Regions from separate parts of the Serratia sp. NA_112.1 genome, predicted to be linked through region 2. Evidence: predicted binding sites of a transcription regulator. Region 2 holds the regulator's gene; each other region holds the start of a gene.
The links. The regulator LexA, encoded in region 2, represses DNA repair genes until DNA is damaged. The targets are predictions, from matches to a motif close to TNCTGTATGTACATACAGNA.
Positions count from the first base shown of each region.

Region 1: umuD (translesion error-prone DNA polymerase V autoproteolytic subunit) is a predicted target of LexA. The motif match lies at 5,745-5,764, and genes of this name have one in related genera.
Region 3: ACUTQ5_RS09235 (metal-dependent hydrolase) is a predicted target of LexA. The motif match lies at 4,599-4,618, and genes of this name have one in related genera.

Region 1 is NZ_JBQZFO010000005.1:236,580-244,787, reverse strand. It holds gene ACUTQ5_RS13360 (hypothetical protein) at 19-1,095, opposite strand; gene zntB (zinc transporter ZntB) at 1,241-2,224, shown strand; gene ACUTQ5_RS13350 (VOC family protein) at 2,443-2,841, opposite strand; gene ttcA (tRNA 2-thiocytidine(32) synthetase TtcA) at 2,981-3,913, opposite strand; gene umuC (translesion error-prone DNA polymerase V subunit UmuC) at 4,040-5,308, opposite strand; gene umuD (translesion error-prone DNA polymerase V autoproteolytic subunit) at 5,308-5,730, opposite strand; partial or broken gene ACUTQ5_RS13330 (alginate lyase family protein) at 6,037-6,348, shown strand; gene nifJ (pyruvate:ferredoxin (flavodoxin) oxidoreductase) at 6,374-8,208, opposite strand, start outside.
Region 2 is NZ_JBQZFO010000008.1:177,050-185,257, reverse strand. It holds gene plsB (glycerol-3-phosphate 1-O-acyltransferase PlsB) at 1-1,592, opposite strand, end outside; gene ACUTQ5_RS16635 (diacylglycerol kinase) at 1,742-2,110, shown strand; gene lexA (transcriptional repressor LexA) at 2,233-2,841, shown strand; gene dinF (MATE family efflux transporter DinF) at 3,134-4,498, shown strand; gene ACUTQ5_RS16620 (CsbD family protein) at 4,782-4,991, shown strand; gene zur (zinc uptake transcriptional repressor Zur) at 5,101-5,613, opposite strand; gene ACUTQ5_RS16610 (hypothetical protein) at 5,913-6,068, opposite strand; gene dusA (tRNA dihydrouridine(20/20a) synthase DusA) at 6,274-7,284, shown strand; gene pspG (envelope stress response protein PspG) at 7,444-7,662, shown strand; gene ACUTQ5_RS16595 (quinone oxidoreductase) at 7,965-8,208, opposite strand, start outside.
Region 3 is NZ_JBQZFO010000003.1:300,296-308,503, reverse strand. It holds gene ACUTQ5_RS09265 (metal ABC transporter permease) at 1-27, shown strand, start outside; partial or broken gene ACUTQ5_RS09260 (GNAT family N-acetyltransferase) at 65-512, opposite strand; gene ACUTQ5_RS09255 (fructosamine kinase family protein) at 777-1,637, shown strand; gene ACUTQ5_RS09250 (YniB family protein) at 1,688-2,248, opposite strand; gene ACUTQ5_RS09245 (HdeD family acid-resistance protein) at 2,444-3,724, shown strand; gene hxpB (hexitol phosphatase HxpB) at 3,790-4,455, shown strand; gene ACUTQ5_RS09235 (metal-dependent hydrolase) at 4,638-5,186, shown strand; gene ACUTQ5_RS09230 (L-cystine transporter) at 5,371-6,762, shown strand; gene kdgR (DNA-binding transcriptional regulator KdgR) at 6,888-7,679, opposite strand; gene ACUTQ5_RS09220 (MFS transporter) at 7,919-8,208, shown strand, end outside.

The sequences.
Region 1 (8,208 bases), on a different contig from region 2:
TTAACTTAGGTGGCAGGATTATGGGGCATCAAACAATGCGCTGCGGCCAGTCGCCGAAGAAAATACGCAGGTGACGTCGTGGGCACAGTCGGAAACTATCAGTAAATCACGTTTGGCGTGCGGCGCAATAAAGCGACGGTCGTAAGCGGCATAGGCGATAGCGCGCTGCAGTCGGTAGGGGCCTTGCGCCTGAGCTGCGCAAGATTTATCGAGTATTTTGTAAAAGGTACCGGGCGTGCTGCCGGTATCTTTCTCGCCTTCAAGATAGGTGATATCCGCCGTTGCATAGCGCTGGCGCACCCTTGCACGATTTTGCCCGAGAAAGACCGGAACCGCTTCAATGCCGTATTTCCAACGATCGACGTTCGGGCAGGTATCGTTCCTGATCTTAACCCAATCAAAGCTACAGTCGCCTTGTTGGTTACAGTCGCGCCAGTCGGCAGGGTGACCATTCTTTACCGGCTGCGGTCGTCGGCTATCGAAATAGAGCCAACTGCCGGGGGCGGCGATAACGTAACGCAGCTTCACGCCGGACGGCGGATGGGCGAACCCGATATAGTGCTGCACAAACTGTGCTCCGGCGGAAAAGCCGGCGATAGTAACCGACTGCACTGTTGGCCATTTTGTTTTCAGCTCGGCAAGCAGACTATCCAATGCAGTAAATGAGCTGGTATTTCCCTGGTTGTCCAGACCCCCTTCGAGCCAGGAACTGCAACTCCAAAGTGCGTCACCTGGCTGTGCGGGGGGCACTCCGGGGGAATGACAGTGTGCGGCCTGCGCATTGCTAACCGGAAACAGCGGGGCGACCAGCAGCCGGTGATCGGCTTTGGCTGTGCGCTGGGCCGCCGTTAAGGCAGCGAGCAGCGTTTTGCCTACATCTCTGGGGTGCCCGTGCAGTACGATTAACGCGCTGTATGGTGTGGGGCCATGAGATTTCGCCACGAAGTAAGGCAGCTCACCCGCTGAGTCAGCTAATTTGACCCGGTATGCATCAGCGATAGTGTTGAGTGAATTATCTGCGGCAAACATCGGATGAAACAACGCGGGAGCAAACGCCAAAACCGAGGCTAACAAAAATGTCGAAGTGGATTTCATTGGATGTCCGGCCGCGCGTTGTGCGTTATTTATCCATATTAGCGCATAAGACTCTTCCTGGTGCAGCATTCGCACGGCTTCATCTTTGATCCGTTTGGCTTTAACGCTAGACTCTGGAATAACTGAAAAGCAGAGGGTATGAGGAATGGAAGTCATTGAGGGGCGCGAGTTACAGGTTCCTGACGCAGTGTATGCCTACCAGCTCGATGGCAAGGGCGGTGTAACATCGATTGATTACGATGATAAAGCCACCTGCAATGAGCCTTGCTGGCTGCATCTCGATTATGCGCACCCTGCAAGCGCTGAATGGCTGGCCACCACACCGCTGCTGCCGGATGCGGTCAGAGAGGCGCTGTCCGGAGAGAGTTCACGGCCACGCGTCAGTAAGGTGGGCGATGGCACCATGATTACACTGCGCAGCATTAACTTTAACGCCAATTCGCGGCCGGATCAGCTGGTGACAATTCGTGTCTACATGACGGATAAACTGATCGTTTCCACCCGCCATCGCAAGGTTTATTCCATCGACCAGGTGGTGAACGATCTGCAAAGCGGCAGCGGGCCGACCAACAGCGGTAACTGGCTGGTGGAAATTTCGGATGCGTTGACCGATCACGCCAGCGAGTTTATCGAGGATCTGCATGACAAGATCATCGATCTGGAAGATTCGCTGTTGGAGCAGCAGGTTCCTGAACGCGGGCAACTGGCGCTGATCCGCAAACAGCTGATCGTACTGCGCCGCTATATGGCACCGCAGCGAGATGTATTCTCCCGGCTGGCTAGCGATCGTCTGCCCTGGATGAATGATGACGACCGTCGTCGCATGCAGGATATTGCCGATCGGTTAGGGCGCGGCCTGGATGATTTGGATGGCAGCATTGCCCGTACCGCGATCCTTTCTGACGAAATCACCACCGTAATGGCCGATGCCATGAACCGCCGCACCTACACCATGTCATTATTGGCGATGGTGTTTTTGCCGACGACCTTTTTGACCGGGTTGTTCGGCGTCAACCTGGGCGGTATTCCCGGCGGCGGTAATCCTTTTGGTTTTGCTACGTTTTGCCTGACGCTGACCGGATTGGTGTTTGGTCTGGGCTGGTGGCTGAAGAGACGCCGCTGGCTGTAGCCAAAAAAACGTTGATAACCCGGTTAACATTGAGCGATATCAACTTTTGCCGGGGGGAAATGGGGCATGATCTATCTCGCAGGTGAATGCAACGTCAAGCGATGGGCGTTGTGCTCCATAATTGTCTTACTTTCTTATATTTAGAATTACTGTATAGCATATTGATTCATACGATGCCGGTTTAATCACCGGCATTTTTTTGTCTGTAATTTGCCCCATCAGACTGCACTCTCATCCCAGAAACTGGCCTCGATCTTATGTCCGTCCAGATCCCGAACAAAGCAGCCATAATAGGCTTCGCCATAGTGTGGTCGTGAACCGGGGGCGCCTTCATCTGTCGCACCGGCCTGCAGCGCCTGACGGTAAAAATCATCGACCTGCTGTTTGCTGGTGGCGAAAAAACCCACGTGCACACCATTGCCGGTAGTGGCCGGTTTACCGTCGATTGGCGCCTGTAACCAGAACTCCGGATAGTCACGTCCATAGCCAATGGCACCAGGGTGTTCCAACACCCGTCGGCAACCTAATGCGGCAAGAGTGCGATCGTAGAAGTCGGCTGCGGCGTCAAAATGATTGCTGCCGAGCGAAACGTGAGACAAGCAAGGGGTGATGTTCATCGGTAATCTCCAGTGACTGTATAAAAACACAGTACAGGATAAAAACGGCACTGTCCGATGAATTCTGCTGAAATTGCGAGCGGGATCAAAAACTGATGAAGGGAAATTTCCGCCCACCACGTGTGGGCGGAATAACGAGTTACTTGATTTCGAGTACGTCCAAACGTACCGGGGCGGCGTCATCTGCATCCTCCGGTTGCCAGCCGATCGGCTGCATCGGAATATCTTCACGGTCAAAGGCCAGATCGCCACCGTCCACCACTTCGCTGCCGTGGTGAATTCCTTTGAAATCAAAAAGGTTGTAGTCGCTCAGGTGCGAAGGCACTACGTTTTGCATCGCGCTGAACATGGTTTCCAGACGGCCCGGGTAACGTTTATCCCAGTCGCGCAGCATGTCGCCAATGACCTGACGTTGCAGGTTAGGCTGCGAGCCGCACAGGTTGCACGGAATAATCGGGAAGCCTTTGGCAACCGAGAAACGCTCAATGTCTTTTTCACGGCAATAAGCCAGCGGGCGAATAACCACGTGTTTGCCATCGTCGCTCATCAGCTTGGGTGGCATGCCTTTCAGCTTGCCGCCGTAGAACATGTTGAGGAACAGCGTCTGCAGAATGTCATCACGGTGGTGACCAAGGGCAATTTTGGTAGCCCCCAGCTCGGTAGCGGTGCGGTAAAGGATACCGCGGCGCAGGCGTGAACACAGTGAGCAGGTGGTTTTACCCTCAGGGATCTTGTCCTTGACGATGCTGTAGGTGTTTTCCTCAACAATCTGGTATTCCACCCCCAGGCTTTCCAGATAGGCCGGCAGAATATGCTCGGGGAAACCGGGCTGTTTCTGATCGAGGTTGACCGCAACCAGCGAGAAATTGACCGGGGCGCTTTGCTGCAGGTTGCGCAAAATCTCCAGCATGGTGTAGCTGTCTTTGCCGCCGGACAGGCAAACCATGATGCGGTCGCCTTCCTCAATCATGTTGAAATCGGCGATCGCCTGGCCCACGTTACGACGCAGGCGCTTTTGCAATTTGTTCAGATTGTATTGCTCTTTTTGACTAACTGTTTGTTGTTCTGACATTTAAATCGTGCTCGTTCTCAATTGGGGGCACTATGGGCATAAAGTTTTAGGCAGCGAGTTTAGCATTCTATGGACTGCTTGGGTATTTCATCCATTCGCCCGGAGAGCAAAGGCGGTTTGTTTACCTCAGTACACGCGGGCACGCGGCAAATCTGCCACCCGCGTGGTGTAAGCAGGAGAGAGAAACTCACGTTTCATTGACCATGTCTGTTGGTTTCCTTGCCCGGCAAACCAGACCCCGGCATGCCTGGACTGATTGATTTTATCCAACGCGGCCATCAAGCGTTCGCTGTTGGGGCGTGGCTGATACTCATCGAACAGGTCTGGCTGAGCAACGCCTTGCGAGTAAAAGTCCTGCAGCATAATGCCGGCTTTTAGATAGCGGTGACCGGGTTGCCAAATCTTGTCAAGACATCGAGTCGCGGCGGCGATGATGTCGCGCGTATCCTGCGTTGGGGTACTGAGCCTGATGCTCGCGGTGTTGCCGTAATATTTTTCGTTGACCGAAAAGGGGCTGGTTTTAACCCATGCATTGATATTCCGACAATACTGATGTTCTGCACGCAGTTTCTCTGCCGCTCGGGATGCGTGCATACAGATCGCCTGATGCATATCCTGGTATTCAGTGACGCGTTCGCCAAATGATCTGCTGCAAATGATCTGCTGTTTGGTTGGGGCAAACTCCTCGAGTGACAAGCAGGGTTCACCACGCAGTTCACGCACTGTGCGCTCAATCACCACGCTGAAATGCTTGCGGATCATCGTGGTACTTGCGTCCGCCAGCTGCAGGGCGCTTTCGATCCCCATATTTTGCAGCTCTTTGGTTATGCGGCGTCCGATACCCCAGACTTCTGCCGCCGGTACTCTCTCCATTAATTTTCGCTGCCGCTCCTGGTTGGAAAGGTCAACCACGCCTTGGGTCTGACTCCATTTTTTCGCCGCGTAGTTCGCCAGCTTTGCCAGCGTCTTGGTCTGGGCAATACCGACGCCGACGGTGAGGCCAGTGCATTGTAAAACGCGGGCGCGAACCTGGTGCCCAAACGTGGCCAAATCGACACAGTTTTGTACCCCGGCAAGCTCAAGGAAGCTTTCGTCGATAGAGTAAATTTCGGTCCGGGGCGCCATTTCTTCGAGCACGGCCATCACTCGCATCGACATATCGGCGTACAGCTCGTAGTTGCTGCTGAATGCGATACCCCCGGCACGCTCAAAGCTGTGTTTTATCTTGAAATAGGGCGCGCCTGTTTTCAGGCCCAGGGCCTTCGCCTCTTTGCTCTGTGCCACCACGCAGCCGTCGTTGTTCGACAGCACAACTATCGGCCGACCACGCAGGTCCGGACGCCACAGCGTTTCACAACTTGCATAGAAGTTGTTTACATCGGCCAGGGCGTACATTATTTCAGCCTGGTGATGGTTGAAACCACCACGCCGACGATGTCCAATTCTGCACCATCATCCGAGAGTGGTATCGGCCTGAATGTCGGGTTCATCGGCTCAAGCTGTTTGACAGGACGAAGACACAGTCGCTTAACCGTGAACTCGCCTGCGATGCTGGCAATCACGATATCGCCGTGACAGGCACCAATGCTTCGATCGACCACCAGCATGGATCCATCGGTGATCCCGGCTTCGATCATGCTTTCACCTGAGGCGATCAGGAAGTAAGTTGCCGAAGGGTGGCTAATGCAGTACTCATTGAGGTCGATCCGCGCGTGTATGTAGTCTTGTGCGGGGCTGGGAAAGCCCGCCGGGACGTTATCGGCGTAAAGCGGAATGAACTGTTTCTCTGGGGTTGGCGTGGGGAAAAAGTGTTTCATGGCGCATTTCTCTTTACTGTTTTTATATACAGTATAATCGAGTTTTAGCCATTACAACCATAAAGAAAGTCAGGGGCGAGATGATCCACAGCTATCCCCTTGTTGGGCAAGATGATCCTCTCGGAAAATTTTTAGGGTGTGGTTTGCAGAGCCGAATGTAGCGGTGTTTTTACGCTCGGAAACGTTTTTTATCAGCCGGGAAACACAAAACCGGGCAGGATAATCTCAATCACCTCTGATGATAATGGGGAACCCGTTTGATGATCCGCATCTGCCTGCAGGCTGGCCTGTTGTTTTGCCTGACGTCGCTGGCCGCCGAGCGGAGGCAAGCATGACTATCTGAGCTTGGGGGCTTATTGGTGGCCGGATGCGAGCAAAGCCAACGGGCTGCCCTGGGTCCGCCGCGATGGACAGGTGAATCCGGCCAGTAAGAATGAGCAAAGTGACGATGTGCGTTTGGCGGAGTTCACCCAGTGGGTTCAGAGGCTGGCACTGGCGGGATATTTCTCCGGTCAACGGCGCTATAGCGATCGGGCGATGGAATTGATCCGTACCTGGTTTATTAACCCATCAACGCAGATGAATCCTAACCTCAACGACGCTCAGGGCATCCCGGGGCGCGAACCAGTCGCGCCCCGATGACTTACTCGGCGGAGGATTTTTCCCCTTTGCCGGCCAGCAGGCTGAGGAAGTCGTACTTCTCTTTCAGCTCTTTCTCTGCGGCCTGATACAGCGCGCTGGCCATCTCCGGCTGCTGTGAGTTCAGGCGGCGGAAGCGCTGTTCTTTCAGCAGCGTTTCGGTCAGGTTGCTGTTTGGCGGCCGGGAGTCCAGCGCCAGCGCAGGTTTGCCCTCATCGGTGCGGCGTGGATCGAAGCGGTACAGCGGCCAGAAACCGGTGGCGGTCAACTGCTTCATCTGGTCGTGACTGAGCGCCAGATCGTAACCGTGCTCTTCGCAGGGGCTGTAGGCGATAATCAGTGATGGACCCGGATAGGCCTCGGCTTCCTGAATCGCTTTCACCGTCTGATTGAGCTGGGCACCCAGCGAGATTTGCGCCACGTACACATGGCCGTACATCATCATGCTGACGCCCAGATCCTTACGCGCCTTGCGCTTGCCGTGTTCACCGAACTTGGTGACAGCGCCCAGCGGGGTAGCTTTCGACTGTTGGCCACCGGTGTTGGAGTAACATTGAGTATCCAGCACCAGTACGTTGACGTTCTCGGTCAGACTGAGGACGTGATCCAACCCACCAAACCCAATGTCGTAAGCCCAGCCATCGCCGCCAATCAGCCAGATGGACTTATCCACCAGATAATCGGCGTCGGTTGCCAGTTGGCGTGCATCGCTGCCTTCGATTTTTTCCAACAGGCCGCGCAGTTCAGCGATCTGCAGGCGGCGCGGTTCCGGTGCAATATCTTCCATTTTCAGGGCATTAACCAATGGTGTCGGCAACTGCGGTGCCAGCGTGTTCAACAGGCGTAATACGCGGCTGCGGTGTTGGTCGACAGTCAGGCGGAAGCCCAGACCGAATTCGGCGTTGTCCTCAAACAGCGAGTTGGCCCAGGCCGGGCCGCGCCCTTCGGCATTGGTGGTGTAAGGTGTGGTGGGCAGGTTGCCGCCGTAAATGGATGAGCAACCCGTGGCATTGGCAATCAGCAGCCGGTCGCCATAAAGCTGGGTCAACAGTTTGATATACGGCGTTTCGCCGCAGCCGGAACAGGCGCCGGAGTATTCGAACAACGGTGAAATCAACTGTGAGGTACGAATATCGATCCGCTCGAGCTGTGCCGGGTCGATCTCCGGCAGTTGCAGGAAGAAGTCGTAGTGCTCTTTTTCCACTGCCAGATGCTCCAGCCGTGGCGCCATGTTGATGGCCTTGATGTCCGGATCCTGGCGGTCTTTCGCCGGACACACCTCAACGCACAGGTTGCAACCGGTACAGTCTTCCGGCGCCACCTGCAGCACATATTTCTGACCGCGCATATCTCGCGCTTTTACATCCAGCGATTGCAGCGAGGCAGGGGCATGTTCCATCGCATCCGGCTGAACCACTTTGGCGCGAATGGCGGAATGCGGACAAGCGGCAACGCAGTGGTTGCACTGGGTGCACAGATCCGGCTGCCAGATGGGGACCGCTTCGGCGATATTGCGTTTTTCCCACTGAGTGGTGCCCACTGGCCAGGTGCCGTCCGGCGGGAAGGCGGACACTGGCAATGCATCGCCCAATCCGGCCAGCATCGTAGCGGTGACGGTTTTGACAAAGTCAGGCGCGGCGTCGGACACCACCGGCGGTCGCATTGGGCTGCTGTCGTCTATCGGCTGCAGTGGGATCTCAATCAGTGCATCGAGCGTAGCGGCCAGTGCCTGCCAGTTGCGTTCAACAATATCCTGCCCCTTGCTGCTGTAGCTGCGGGCAATGGCGTCTCGCAATTGCTGCAGGGCCACATCGCCCGGCAGGATCTGGGTCAGGTGGA
Region 2 (8,208 bases):
AGCGCCGTGGAACACAGGTTCATGGCGTTGGCGGCGGCGGCATTGTTGATACGCACCATAATCTTGGCCGCCAAATCGTTGACCGTCGGCGTTAACCAGCTTGGGCGCTGGGCTTCGATCGGGTCAATGGATTCGCGCCACTGTGGCACATTCTGGTTCAGATAAGCGGTCAACGGCAGTGGATCACCGAAGTTGACGTAACCCTGGCCGAGATTGCGCAGCTTACGCAGGCCGCGCAGCATCTGCAGCAGGCTCTCTTTTTCCTTGGTCGCGCCACGCAACTCTTTGGCGTAGGTGCCCACTTCCATTACGTGTTCGTAACCGATGTAAATCGGCACCAGGGTGATAGGACGGCTACCGCCGCGCAGCATCGCCTGAATGGTCATCGACAGGGTGCCGGTCTTCGGCTCCAGCAAACGTCCGGTGCGGGAACGGCCGCCTTCAACAAAGTATTCCACCGAGTAACCGCGGGTAAACAGCTCGCCGAGGTATTCACGGAATACCGTCGAGTACAGCTTGTTGCCTTTGAAAGTACGGCGAATAAAGAAAGCACCCAGGCGACGGAAAATCGGCCCAGCCGGCCAGAAGTTGAGATTGATACCGGCAGCAATGTGCGGCGGGACCAGCCCCTGGTGATACAGCACGTAGGACAGCAGCAGGTAGTCCATGTGGCTGCGGTGGCAGGGCACATAAACAATCTCGTGCCCGTCCTGCGCCAACTGACGCACGCGTTCGGCGTTAGTGACGTTGATGCCTTGATACAATCGGTTCCAGGTCCAGCTCAGCACGCGATCGGAAAGGCGCACCGTCTCGTAAGAGAAGTCGGCAGCGATCTCTTCCATCAGCGCAATGGCGTTCTGCTGGGCTTTTTCGTGGGAGATTTTCTTGCTGCGCGCTTCGTCTTCGACCGCTTTTTCGATCGCCTTGGACGCCAACAACTTGTTGAACAGGTCCTGACGGGCAGGTAGGCTTGGGCCGACGGCAGCCAGACGCTGACGCGAGAAGTGCATGCGTGCTACGCGAGCCAGTTTCTGCGCAATGATTTTGTCCGTACCGTGCTCGGTGGCCATGCGGCGTAGCGAAACGGTATTGGAAAAACGGACAAAGCTGTCGCGGCCGAGCCACAGCACGGCGAAGAATTTCTGCACGCCGTTCAGCAGACGCAGATGTGGGGTACCATGACCTTCGCGCCCTGGAGAGCGGCCGAACATCACCGAAACCGGCAGCATCTGAATGTCGAGATCCGGATTACTGCGGTGCAGATCCAGATAGTCGTGGAACAGCTTTACCGACTCTTCTTTCGGCGTGTAGTAGCGGAATACGCGCGGCCCGTCGTGAATAAACACGTGGCTTGGCAGCACGGTGCCGTCTATCTCCAGCGGATCGAGGGGATCGGGCAGATCTTGCGCCAGGCACTGGGTGCGCAGCGTCAGCAAATCCGCCTTGGAATTATAAGGTAAAACATACAAAATCGGCCGTGAGGGATCCAACCCTAACTCCGTGACCGGATCTGAAGGGATAACCTTACTTCTTACCAACAGTTTAAGTGGTAAATTCAATAGTTTATAATAAATTTTACGCCAACCTGACATAACAACGTGAAGCCTCTTGTTAGCAATGCGCCGCAAGCATACCAGAAACCGGGTAGCAGATCTGTGGTGTTGGAAAACCGTGAGCCGGGAGAGTTTCCTGGCCTAGACTGTTTAATTATGACTTATCTCTGCTAAAGGCACTCAAAAACATGGCAAACCAAGCAACCGGCCTGACCCGTATTATTAAAGCCGCCGGCTACTCTTATAAAGGCTTTTCCGCTGCCTGGCAGCACGAAGCGGCATTCCGCCAGGAATTGGTGGCGACCGTGCTGGCTATCATACTGGCGATTTGGCTGGACGTAGGTGCGATAGCGCGCATTTTACTGATCGGATCTGTGCTGTTGGTGATGATCGTCGAAATACTCAACAGCGCGATTGAGGCGATTGTCGATCGAGTGGGGACCGAGCATCACGAGCTTTCCGGTCGGGCAAAGGATATGGGCTCGGCGGCGGTCTCACTGGCGATTATTTTGGCGCTGTTCGTCTGGGGTTCGGTGCTGTGGCAGCACTTTGCCTGAGTGGCGGCATTGCATTGCGACCCGTGTCGCTAATCCCTGATTTTTATTCACTCTTCGGTTCCCAAGCTGCAGTTACCTGTATATACTCACAGCAAGACTGTATAAACAAACAGGGGGGCGGAATGAAAGCACTAACTACCAGACAGCAAGAGGTCTATGATCTGATTCGCGATCATATTTCGTCCACTGGCATGCCGCCAACGCGCGCCGAGATCGCCATGCGTCTGGGGTTCCGTTCGCCAAATGCCGCAGAAGAACATCTGAAAGCGCTGGCGCGTAAAGGCGTTATCGAGATTATCTCCGGCGCTTCGCGCGGCATTCGCCTGCTGATGGAAGATGAAGAGGGTTTACCGCTGATTGGCCGTGTCGCCGCCGGTGAGCCGCTGCTGGCGCAACAGCATATCGAAGGGCACTACAAGGTCGATCCTTCCCTGTTCAAACCGAGCGCAGATTTTCTGCTGCGGGTCAACGGCATGTCAATGCGTGACATCGGTATTCTCGACGGCGATCTGCTGGCAGTGCATAAAACTCAGGACGTGCGTAATGGCCAGGTGGTTGTGGCACGCATTGAAGATGAAGTCACGGTCAAACGCCTGAAAAAGCACGGTAACGTGGTTGAGCTGTTGCCGGAAAACAGTGAATTCCAGCCGATTGTGGTCGATCTGCGTCAGCAGAATTTCACCATTGAAGGTCTGGCGGTCGGTGTGATCCGCAATGGCGACTGGGTTTAATCCTCGCGCCTAAACATCGTCCTCTGATTCAAGTCGCCCCAGCTCTGGGGCGATGTCATATCTGATTCACTATATACCCTATAGCTTTCAAGTTGCAGCTAAGCGGCCAACTCGCTCATCCCCAGGCGCTTACTCAGGTAAGTAACTGGGGTGACAAATCTGCCGGGAGCAGATTTGAATGCTGCTCGCAGCGGCCCCAAAGGGGTGTGGCCCATGGACGGGCCACATAACTGAGTGCAGATAACAACACTGCAACTTGAAAGATGACGGGTATACACGGGAACATTTCACTATGCGCCTGTTTTCTGCCTTCACCAGCGATACCGATAAAGCCCTGTGGCGCCTTGCGCTGCCCATGATTTTCTCCAATATCACCGTGCCGCTGCTTGGGCTGGTGGATACCGCAGTGATCGGCCACCTCGACAGCCCTACCTATCTGGGGGGCGTAGCGGTTGGCTCCATGGCGACCAGCTTCCTGTTTATGCTGTTGCTGTTTCTGCGTATGAGTACCACCGGGCTGACCGCACAGGCGTTGGGGGCGCAAAATCCGCAGGGGCTGGCACGAGCCTTTATGCAGCCGTTGCTGCTGGCAGTGTTGGCTGGGGCGGCGATTGTGTTACTGCGCTATCCGCTGATTGAGTTGGCACTAAGAATCGTCGGTGGCGATGGGACGGTGCTGGAACAGGCTCGCTTATTCCTCGAGATCCGTTGGCTGAGTGCCCCGGCGGCACTGGCCAATATGGTTATCCTGGGTTGGTTGCTCGGGGTGCAATATGTGCGCGCACCGGTGATCCTGCTGATTGTCGGCAACCTGTTGAATATCGTATTGGATATCTGGCTGGTGATGGGACTGGGCTGGAACGTGCAGGGGGCCGCTACGGCGACTGCCATTTCTGAATATGCCACGCTGCTGTTGGGATTATGGCTGGCCTGGCGCGTGATGCGCATACGCGGCATTTCTGTGCCGATGCTGCGCCAAGCCTGGCGCGGTAATTTGCGGCGTCTGCTGGCGTTGAATCGCGACATTATGCTGCGTTCATTGCTGCTGCAACTGTGTTTTGCCTCGCTGACCATCTTCGGTGCCCGGCTTGGTGGCGAGGTGGTCGCGGTCAATGCGGTGCTGATGAATTTGCTGACCTTCACCGCTTATGCGCTGGACGGTTTTGCCTACGCGGTAGAGGCGCATTCGGGGCATGCCTATGGAGCCCGTGACGATAGCCAACTGCGCAAAGTATGGCGTGCGGCTTGTCGGCAAGCCTGTCTGGTGGCGTTGGGCTTTGGGCTGCTCTATGCCGTTGCCGGGCCGCAAATTATAGCGGCGTTGACCTCTTTACCAGAACTGCGCGCGCTGGCGAGCCATTATCTGCCGTGGCAGGTAGTGCTGCCATTGGTGGGAGTATGGTGCTATTTGTTGGACGGCATGTTTATTGGGGCCACCCGCGGCGCAGAAATGCGTAACAGCATGGCAGTAGCCGCCGCCGGTTATGGGCTGACGCTGTTTACCTTGCCTGTATTAGGCAACCATGGATTGTGGCTGGCGTTGGCGGTATTTCTTGCGTTACGTGGTCTTGCTCTCGGGTGGATTTGGCATTGCCACAGGGTGCGAGGGACCTGGTTTGCAGCGGATGTGGCGCAATCAAAAATGATTAATCATTAGTTTTATTTATATTTTAATTCATATTAAGTTACATTTTCTTGAGCGAAATTGTTTCCGCTTACTTGCTGTTATTTTGGTGTTTTTACTGTGTTTTATTGTTTTTGTGAATTTTTATCCTGAGTTTTTATTTTTTTCGCTATCTGTAGCTATAGTTAATCATGTGGCTGGCGGAATGAATTGGAACTGACAATCCTTTTATTCAGGTCAATTGACCGAAATAATTACTCAGTTAAGTCCGGCCACAGGCGTTTAAAACTGACTAATCACAGGTAACGGAGAGGTTATGAACAAAGATCAAGCCGACGGTAACTGGAAGCAGTTTAAAGGGAAAGTGAAGGAAAAGTGGGGCAAGCTGACCGATGACGATCTGACGGTCATTGAAGGGAAACGTGAACAGCTTGTCGGTAAAATTCAGGAACGTTACGGCTACCAGAAAGAGGCGGCCGAGAAAGAAGTTAAATCCTGGGAAGACCACAACAAGTATCGTTGGTAGCGCGCTGGGCCGCAGCGGATTGCGGCCACAAGCTACCTTTTAAAGGTCCGGCGTTTTTATCCCCTTGACGCTAAACCTGCAGGTACAAGGAAGTACCTGAAAACCCAACCTATTTCTTCTTGATGGCGATGCTGTGATCGTGTTCGCCGCAGTCATGCTTGCTGTCACAGGCTTCTACCTCAACGCACCCCGCACACAGGCCATGCGCCTCCACCACGTTATGGCGCAGAACAAAACCAGACTCCTTCGCCAGTTTCTGCAGTGTCTCTTCGACCCCTTCGGTAGTGCGTTCGGTCACCTGACCACAGCGATCGCAGATAAACAACGCGGAAGTATGCGTCGGCTGTTCGAAGTGATGGCACAGCACGTAGCTGTTGGCTGACTCCACCCGGTGAATAAAGCCTTGTTCCAGCAGGAAATCCAGTGCTCGGTACACCGTCGGTGGTTTGGCCTGAGGTTCGGCGACGCGCAGCAGATCCAGCAGATCGTAAGCGCTGATGGCACCGGGCTGCTGTGCCATCAGGCGTAACACTTCCAGCCGCTGCGGTGTCAGACGCACATTGCGTTGCTGACAGAGTTGTTCAGCCTGCGCCAGCAGCTTTTCCTGGGTGCTTGAGTTCATGGCAAATTTCCCGGTACGTAAAAAAGCCGATTTTACCATGCTTCAGTCAAATCGCCGAGAGTCGGCCCCTTTTCCTCTGATATGGCGCACTAATCGACTGGTTTGCCGTCTGCCGTCCGTCACTAGCGTGACGATGTTCACACTTCGGGAGCCGGAGGCAGTGGATCCTCAGCCGGCAAGTGAGCGTTGAAAGCGCTCTGCCAACGCGGCCATTTCCGGCGCAGGATTATGCCCAATCAGCATAAAACCATGACGGCCATCGGCCCAGTAGACCACGTTCATCCCCTGGCGACGCTCGCTTAATAGGCGCGATCGCCTGCGATGCCGAGTGCCAGAAAACCAACGGCGGCGGCGATCAGGCTACGCCGACTGTCACCGCCCATCGCCAGGGCCGCACCGGAGAACAGCAGAGAACCGGCAATGACTGGCAGCAGGCGTTTAACGAAACTGTTCATGGTTGTTTCCTCATTGATAAAGGTGCACAACTGCACCCGTGTTGAGAGAACACCTGACCACGCTTTTTTATTCGTTTTTTCGAGGACTTTTTTAACCGGGCGGTACAGTGGTTTTCCCAACGCTGTCGATTGTCGTTATAATAGGCGTTTGCGGCAGTACGCCGTTCGTTGAAACCAGACAGAATCAGGTAGCCAGTAACCCAGCATGACGACAGACAACAACGCTTCAAAATACGCCGCCAATCGTTTCTCCATCGCGCCGATGCTCGACTGGACCGATCGTCATTGCCGTTACTTCCACCGCCTGCTGACCAAAGACACGCTGCTGTACACCGAAATGGTGACTACCGGCGCGATTATCCACGGCAAGGGCGACTATCTGGCCTACAGCGAAGAAGAACATCCGGTGGCGCTGCAATTGGGCGGCAGCGATCCAGCTGCGTTGGCGCACTGTGCCAAATTGGCTGAGCAGCGCGGCTACGACGAGATTAATCTTAACGTCGGTTGTCCGTCAGATCGGGTGCAGAACGGCATGTTCGGTGCCTGTCTGATGGGGCAGGCAACGCTGGTTGCCGACTGCATCAAGGCGATGCGTGACGTGGTGTCGATCCCGGTGACGGTGAAAACCCGTATCGGCATTGACGACCAGGACAGCTATGAGTTTCTGTGTGATTTTATCGCCACCGTTGCTGGCCGCGGCGAGTGCGATATGTTTACTATTCATGCGCGCAAAGCCTGGCTGTCGGGCCTGAGCCCGAAAGAGAACCGCGAAGTGCCACCGCTGGATTATCCGCGTGTCTATCAGCTAAAACGTGATTTCCCAGAACTGACTCTTGCCATTAATGGCGGGGTGAAAACTTTGGAAGAGGCGAAGCAGCATCTGCAGCATCTGGACGGCGTAATGATGGGGCGTGAAGCCTATCAGAACCCGGGAATTCTGGCGCGGGTCGACAGTGAACTGTTTGGTCGCCAGACTGAGGTGATGGACAGCGTGGCGATTATTGAGGCGCTGTATCCTTACATCGAACGCGAACTGTCGAACGGTACCTATTTGGGCCATATTACCCGCCATATTCTGGGCCTGTTCCAGGGCGTGCCGGGGGCGCGTCAGTGGCGCCGTCACCTGAGCGAAAATGCCCATAAGCCAGGGGCCGATACGCGCGTGGTTGAACAAGCACTGGATTTAGTGCGCTTACCGCGTACCGAAATGGCGTAATCGACATAAATATCTGACTAAAAGTTAGCGTTTTTGACCAGGCATGTCGCATTATGTGATGTGCCTTTTTTTTAATTTCAATCAGTTAGTTTCAACGCCGGTCTGGCACGCTTCTTGTAATAGCTCAGCAGATACTTTGTTTTGCGAAGGAGCAAAATCATGTTGGAACTTTTCTTTCTGGTCGGTTTTGTTGTGATGCTGATGGTGACCGGGATTTCGCTGCTGGGCGTATTCGCCGCGATAGTGGTGGCGGCGGCGTTTATGTTACTCGGTGGGCTGTTTGCGATGGTGATTAAGCTGTTGCCGTGGTTGATTCTGGCTGTGGTAGCTGTCTGGATTTACCGTTCGATGCAGAAACCACAAATACGCCGCTACTGATTTTTTGTTGAATAATCAGTCGGTCACACTGAAATCTACGCAACAGACTTGTGCTGAATGCGGCAGCGATCACAGCTTGGTGCTTTAAATGCTAATACGGCGCATTAGCCATGTTTTTTACGTTTCTGGGCTGTTAGGATATTTGCCGATACAGCGATGCGACCGATTTCATCACCGCAAGAGACATTGACCTAATACGAGTGTTGCTCAAGCAACCCGCTGTCTCGGGCGGACTCTGCTCTACCCCTACAAACGCAGTAATAGAAAGGGCTCCTTATGGGGCCCTTTGCTTTTGCCGGTGATCAGGGGATCAGCAAGCTTGAACCGCTGGTGTTACGGCTTTCCAGCACCTGATGCGCGCGCTGAGCATCGGCCAACGCAAACTTTTGCTCTTCCTTCACATCGACTTTGATTGCCCCGCTGCCGATCAATGAAAACAGCTCATTGCTGGCATACTGCAGTTCAGCACGGTTGGTAATGTAGCCGTTAAGCGAAGGGCGGGTGACGTACAGCGAGCCTTTTTGGTTCAACAACGCCAGATCAACC
Region 3 (8,208 bases), on a different contig from region 2:
GAAAGCTTAATCAACGTCAAACCTTGAAACAGGCGGCGGTGCCCAATCGCACCGCCGCCTGATGTTACTCCTGCTGGTAAATATCCGGCCGGACAATCTGCCAGACAAAATCCTCACGATTCACCGCTTCATAACCCGCTTTCTGGTACAGCCACGGCGCAGTACCTGACCAGCATAATTCGTCGCAGCCGTTGCAGCACAGGGTGTTTCAACGTGCAATCCATCAACCAACGCGCTAACCCCTGCCCCTGATAATCCGGAGAGACAAACACATCGCACAGCTAACCGAAAGTGGCGTAATCCGTAACCAGACGGGCAAAGCCAATCTGTTGTTGCTGATGATACAAACCAAAACACAGGCTGTTGTCGATGGACAACTGCACCGTCGCCAGCGAAATGCCACTCGCCCAGGTCGAGGTGGTCAAAAAAGCGTGGATAAAGGCGATATTTAATTCACTCTTATCACTGTTAATCCGGTATTCACCGCTCTGCCACTGCTGGTTTTGCTCCATTAATTTCTCATCTCATTGATAGTAAAGGCCATCTTAAGATTCTACTGTCGCGACATGTGCAATCAGCCTGATAAACATCGCTCTCACGCCGGCAAGTTGCAACATGCGCCGTACTTAAATTAATCAATAGCGTATATACTTTGAGCAAACGCGAGTGGCGAGAAAATCGCCTGTTGTTGGTGCCAGCTGTGCGCCAGGTCGTGTTTTCTTCAGGCTAAAGACGCTAACCTAATGAATTCGCAGGCAACACAGAGGGGGTGTACCATGTGGCAAGCCGTTAGCCGTCTGTTAAGTGAACATCTTGGCAGCGCAGAAATCCGCGCAAAAACCGAACTGCCAGGGGGCGATATTCACCCGGCATGGTGTGTGAGTTACGGTGACCACCTGGTGTTTGTCAAATGCGATGCCCGGGAACTGTTGCCCATCTTTACCGCCGAGGCCGACCAGTTGGAGTTACTTGCACGCAGTAAAACGGTGCGGGTCCCGCAGGTATACGGCGTCGGCAGCGATCGCGACTACAGTTTCCTGCTGCTGGAGTATCAACCCCTGAAACCCTTTGATGCCCACGGCGCCTACTGTCTTGGCCAACAACTGGCTCATCTGCACAAATGGAGCGAACAGCCGCAGTTCGGTCTCGACTTCGACAACGATTTGTCTACCACTCCGCAACCCAATGCCTGGCAGCGCCGCTGGTCAGAGTTTTTTGCCGAGCAGCGTATTGGCTGGCAGTTGCAAATGGCGGCAGAGAAAGGCATGACCTTCGGGGATATTGATGAGATTGTTGACGCGGTGTATCTCCGCCTGCAGCACCATCAGCCGCAGCCTTCACTGTTGCATGGCGATTTATGGCCTGCCAACTGCGCTTTAACTGCCAACGGCCCCTTGCTGTTTGATCCAGCCTGCTATTGGGGCGACAGAGAGTGCGATTTGGCGATGCTGCCACTGTATCCGGAGCTGCCGCCGCAGATTTATGACGGTTACCAAAGCATCTGGCCTTTGGAGAATGGATTTATCGAACGTCAGCCGTTGTATCAGCTGTATTACCTGCTCAACCGCAGCAATCTGTTTGGTGGCCAGCATCTGGTCAAGGCCCAGCGTGCGGTGGAAACACTGCTGCATTCCTAGCCGCGATAAAAATCAAGGCGCTGAACCCAGCGCCTCAACTTTATCTCACCTTAAGCCACGCTGGCCAGTTGGCCGAGCAGCTTGATAACAAACCAGGCGATCACCGCAATCACCACCGGTAAAATGTACAGCGGGAAGTATTGCAGAAAAATGGTGTGGTGCGGCAGGGTAATACGTTCTTCCAACTGCGCACGGGTGTGCCCCTCGCCGCCCTTGGCCTGCTCGAGGATCATCTGGTCTTCCAGGCCCTCGCGAATAAATTTCACCTGGCGTGACATGCGCGCACCTGAAGCCTGCAGCGCCAGCCCGACAAAAATCAGAATATAAATCACGATAAACATGAAATTAGCGCCACTGAACAGGCTTTTTTCGACGTCCGGGACCGGCGAGTTATACCAGAAGATATTCAGGAACGGCGTATTGAAGCGCACCATATCGACCATCACGTGGACAAAATCCAGCATTACCGCATTGATGCCTTTAGTCTTTTCGCTGTGCTGATAAACAAACATCAACATTGAGATCAGCGTTGAAAGCAACGCCGGGATAAAAACCACCCAGCCAAGAATACGTTTGATAATGGCGATGCGCCCAGCCTGTTGATACGTCATGTGTTCCCCTTGTAAGCGACGTAACCGTAATTGACTAAGTCTACCTGTAGTTACTGAAACTCGCCCACCGTTTTCTTCACCGTTATTGTGCTACAAGCGTAGCCGGGATTATCCGAAATCAACAGCTTAACGACATCCGCGCGTTACCATTAAATAGTTATATAGTTAAATCAATCCGTTTAGACAGGGGCCACCATGATCCGGCTGATTATCTTATTGTTGGGCACACAGGCGCTGCACGGGCAGCGCCGCCTGCTGATGCTGTTCGGCTGGTTGTGGATCTGCGTGGGCATGCTGATGCTGTTCGACATTCTGCAGGATGGTCGTTCGGTGCTGGCGTTAGATGCCTTGGCAGTCATATTGGCGCTGGAGGGGCTGGTGGCGATTTCCGCCGCGTTGGTGATAGGTTCTTCCGCCAGCCGACCGGTGCTGCTGAAAGGCCTGGGCTTTATCTTTATGGCCTTTACGATTTTTGACGTACCTGCAGACGGTAACATTGTCGCCACGTTGGTATTTGGCAGTGCGCTGTTACTTGACGGCGCGGTACGTATCGCCTCCTCCACGGTGATCCAGCACAGCCGCTGGAAGCCGGTAGCGCTCGCTGGCAGCGGTGAAATTCTGCTTTCATTGATGATCTTTTTCGGCTGGCCGGCACCACACCGCATGACGGTGCCCTTTTGCCTCGGCGTAATGATCCTGCTTTCCGGTTGGGCGCTGCTGCGCATTGCACGCCGGCTGGAAAGCTTTTCTCTGAATCAAAATCAGGATCAGTCGGGACTACAATGGGCGCATGACTCCAGCCCACTCAACCTGTACGTCTGGACGCCAATAGGTTCGGCAAAAGACGCTCGCCGACGTTACATCGTCGACCGCTACATAGCCGCAGTAGACGGCGACGGTAACATCTCCACCGGGCATGCTGCCGTGGCACTCGATCCGGATCTGTATATTAGCCACTATCCGCTTAACAATATCAGCCACTCCGCACAGGATTTCCGCCAGTTGCTACATTCCGGCGAGCAAAACAACGTCGACGGGCGTTTTCTGCCGAGCCTGCAGCAAGAGGTGGCGGCCTGGTGCCCACCGGATAAAAAAATCCAGTTTCATCGCTATAACCCGACGGCGCTGCGCGCTTTTTGGCAACGCTATCGGCAGGACACCACCTACAATCTGACCCGTCGCAACTGTTCCACCACAGTGATTCGGGCACTCGACAGCGCGCTGGAAGGCGTACTGGGCGATAAGCATCTGTGGCGACGTTTTCTGTTGCTGGTGCTCGATCCCAACCTGTGGATGCTGGCGGTGCTGCGCAGCCGTGGCGAAAGCATGACCTGGACGCCAGGATTGGTGCTGGACTATGCGCGCATGCTACAGCAGGTCACCGAGCGCCAACATCAGCGCTGGTGGTTAAAGCTGCGGGAAGTGTGGCGTATCCTGCGCTTTGGCCGGGGTCAGCCCGGTAGGCAAAAGTTTTAGTCTCGCCGTCAGCGATGATAAAGTGTTTGCCACATTCATCGGCGCCGGCAAGGAGTTAACCGTTAATGACCTATTCGCAACGCATTGAAACCGCTATTTTTGATATGGATGGTTTATTGATCGATTCAGAACCCCTGTGGCTACAGGCGGAACTGGATATCTTTGGCGCACTGGGGCTGGATTTGTCCGACCGCCACAAGCTACCGGATACCCTGGGTCTGCGCATCGATCTGGTGGTGAAAATGTGGTACCAAGCCATGCCGTGGCAAGGGGTTTCGCAAGAGGAAGTTTCAGCGCGGATCATCGAACGCGCCATAGAACTGGTACGTGAAAAACAACCGCTGTTGCCAGGCGTGCAGCAGGCGCTGGAACTGTGCCGCAGTCTGGATCTGAATATCGGCCTGGCTTCCGCTTCGCCGTTGCACATGCAACAGCAGGTGCTGCAGATGTTTGGCCTTGAAGGCTACTTTGACCAATTGGTTTCCGCCGAGTATCTGCCATATAGCAAGCCGCACCCCGAAGTGTATCTGATCGCCGCCGAGCGCCTCGGCAGTGATCCACTGCGCTGCATCACTCTGGAAGACTCATTCAACGGCATGATTGCCACCAAGGCCGCCAGAATGCGTTCGATTGTTATCCCGGCGCACGAATATCGCGACGATCCGCGCTGGGCATTGGCCGACCATAAGCTCGAAACGCTGGAACAGCTGACACCGGATCACCTAGCGTAATTTTCGCGGCATCGGTCTGATCCCGGTGCCATGACTATCCCCTTCAAGCCCCATCAGCGCTTAATTTCAAAATAGCGCATTGTGTCATAAAATAAACAATTGGTTACAGGGTAACTGCTTCCACTACTGGAAATTTTCCCATATACTGGATAAATTAACAGTTTATCAGCTGGAACGGCAGTATGACCGCGGAAGGACATCTTATTTTCTCTGTCGCTTGCGCGATTTTCGCCAAAAAGGCCGAGGTGACACCATCGCTTGCTACCGGCGACTGGTGGCATATTATCCCCGCTGCTCTGCTGACTTCGTTGCTGCCCGATATCGATCACCCAAAATCGGTGTTAGGCCAGCGTCTGCGCTGGATCGCCATTCCAATCTCTCGTGCCTTCGGCCATCGCGGTTTTACTCATAGCCTGCTGGCGATCGCCGGTGGCATGGCACTGTTCCAGCTTGACGTCCCACGCAGTTGGCCGATCCCGCCGGATGTGCTGCATGCGATGATTATCGGTTACTTCAGTCACCTGTTGGCAGATATGCTCACCCCCGCCGGCGTGCCCTTGCTTTGGCCTTGCCGCTGGCGTTTTCGCCTGCCGCTGCTAAATTCTCAGAAAGGCAACCAACTCGAGCGCGCTCTGTGCCTGTGTCTGGTCGCTTTCGCTGTCTACTGGCAAGGCGGTTGCACCATTCCTGTGCAGTCCTATTTCGAACAAATAAAAAATATCAGACTGTGATCACAAAAAAACGGCCATTTAATATCCGAAAAGATTATTAATCAAACAAATTCACCCACAAAGTTATATCAAATTCCATTTGGATATAAGTGAGCCGTTACGCAAACTGTTACGATATTTAGTATCGCTACGCCTTGGTGCATAGCCATTTTTATATAAGAAAAAATAATTGGAGACATTGGGGATGAATCTTCCGCTGGTTATTAACGTGGTGATTTTTGTCGCCCTCCTTTTGCTGTTGGCGCAAACCCGCCATAAGCAATGGAGCCTGGCGAAAAAGGTATTGGTCGGCCTGGTAATGGGCGTGGTGTTCGGTCTGGCACTGCAACTGGTTTACGGTTCCGATAACCCGGTACTGAAAGAATCCATCAGTTGGTTCAACATTGTCGGCAACGGCTATGTGCAACTGCTACAAATGATTGTTATGCCATTGGTGTTCGCCTCAATTTTGAGCGCGGTCGCCAAGCTGCATAACGCCTCTTCATTGGGAAAAATCAGCTTCCTGACGATTGGCACCCTGCTGTTCACCACGCTGATCGCCGCACTGGTGGGCGTGCTGGTCACCAACCTGTTCGGTTTGACCGCAGAAGGCCTGGTGCAGGGCACGCAGGAAAGCGCGCGCATGGCGGCTATTCAGAGCAACTACGTCGGTAAAGTAGCCGACCTGACCGTACCGCAACTGGTGCTGTCGTTCGTGCCGAAAAATCCGTTTGCCGATCTGACCGGTGCCAGCCCAACCTCGATCATTAGCGTGGTGATCTTCGCCGCCTTCCTGGGTGTGGCTTCGCTGCAGTTGCTGAAAGACGATAAAGAGAAAGGCCAACGCGTACTGGTCGCTATCGACACCCTGCAAGCCTGGGTCATGAAGCTGGTGCGTCTGGTCATGAAACTGACCCCGTACGGCGTCCTGGCGTTAATGACCAAAGTGGTGGCCGGTTCCAACATCCACGACATCGTCAAACTCGGCAGCTTCGTGGTGGCCTCTTACCTCGGTCTGACCATCATGTTTGGCGTGCATGCGGTGCTGCTGGCCTTCACCGGCGTTAACCCGGCAAAGTTTTTCCGCAAAGTCTGGCCGGTGATCACCTTTGCCTTCACCAGCCGCTCCAGCGCCGCCAGCATTCCGCTGAATGTGGAAGCACAAACCCGTCGCCTGGGTATACCTGAATCGATTGCCAGTTTCTCGGCGTCGTTCGGCGCGACTATCGGCCAGAACGGTTGTGCCGGTCTCTACCCGGCCATGCTGGCGGTGATGGTTGCCCCTACCGTCGGTATCAACCCGCTTGATCCGCTGTGGATCGCCACGCTGGTGGGTATCGTCACCATCAGCTCCGCCGGTGTTGCCGGTGTGGGTGGCGGCGCAACCTTCGCCGCGCTGATTGTGCTGCCTGCACTGGGCCTGCCGGTCACGCTGGTCGCTCTACTGATTTCGGTTGAACCACTGATCGACATGGGCCGTACCGCGCTGAACGTTAGCGGTTCCATGACCGCCGGTACCGTCACCAGCCAACTGATGAAACAGACTGACAAGTCCATTATGGACAGCGAAGACGAAGTGGAACTGGCTCACCAGTAAATTTCATCGAAATTAAAAAACCGGGGCTGAAGCAGGTCCCGGTTTTTTTACGTCTGAAAACCGCTAAATCTAAAATAAAAAAAGCGTTGCCAGTGAATGGGACGCCTTGATGGCAACCGGCGGAATTAGAATGGGTAGTCGTGGTAGCCCATTTGCTCGGAAATGTTGCGGGCGGCGATATGCAGCCGTTTGACGTAATCGGCTTTGGCCTCTTCCGAGTAACGAATGGACGGGAACGAGATGCTCAAGCCGGCGGTGACTACACCAAAACGGTCAAACACCGGCACCGCAATGCAGCGCAACCCTTCTTCCTGTTCTTCGATGTCTTCACCCACCCCCTGCTCACGCACCTGATCCAGCTGTGACATCAAGGCCGCGGCATCGGTCAGGGTGTTCGGGGTGCTGCAGGTAAACTCAATTTTTGACAGGATTTGCGCCACTTCAGCCCGGTCACGCCAGGCCAACAGCACTTTACCGATCGCCGTGCTGTGCAGCGGGTTGCGACGACCAATACGTGAATACATACGCAGGTTATACATGGCGTCGATTTTATGGATATAGACAATACTGTCCTCATCCAGCGCCCCGAGGTGAATAGCTTCACGGGTGTGGTTCGACAGTTCGCGCATCTGGATATCGGCGCTGCGGATCAGATCGACACTTTGTAGCGACTTGGCTCCCAGTTCAAACAGCTTGAGCGTGAGCGCGTATTTTTCCGACTCCCCCTCCTGCGAAACATAGCCCAATGACTTCATGGTCTGCAGAAAACGGTAGACGGTGCTCTTGGACATCATCACCCGCTGGGAAAGCTCGGTTATGCCAATCTCACGTTCTTCGCCCAGCGCCTGCAAGATACCAAATACCTTCAGCACGGATGAAACCGCATCCGGTTGTTTATCTGAGTCTGCGTTAACCATAGTCAATATCAATATCCTACCCGGCATTTTCTGTTTTAAGAAATTTGAACACGAGTTTCAGTATATGCGGTACCGTGGAAAGCACGCAATCTGCCCTGGGGATAAATGCCTGAGAAGGAAAGAATTGAGCGCTCAACTCTCATCGGTTATTACAATTGAGCGGGAATCTGTGGATGCAATCGCAGACTAATATGATTAGCATGGTAATACTCCCCCGAATTAATACCTTCGAGATCAACATGCGTTCTTGTACTGACGGCCTGCCCGTCCCACAACGCTATGGGGCTATTCTCGCCATTGCCCTGGGCATCACCGTCTCGGTGCTCGATGGCGCGATTGCCAACGTGGCACTGCCGACCATCGCGCGCGATCTGAATGCCAGCCCGGCCAGCTCCATCTGGGTGGTTAACGCCTACCAGTTGGCGATCACCATTTCGCTACTGTCGCTGGCCTCGCTCGGTGACCTGATCGGTTATCGTCGCATCTATCAGGCCGGTCTGTTGGTATTCAGCATTACCTCGCTGTTCTG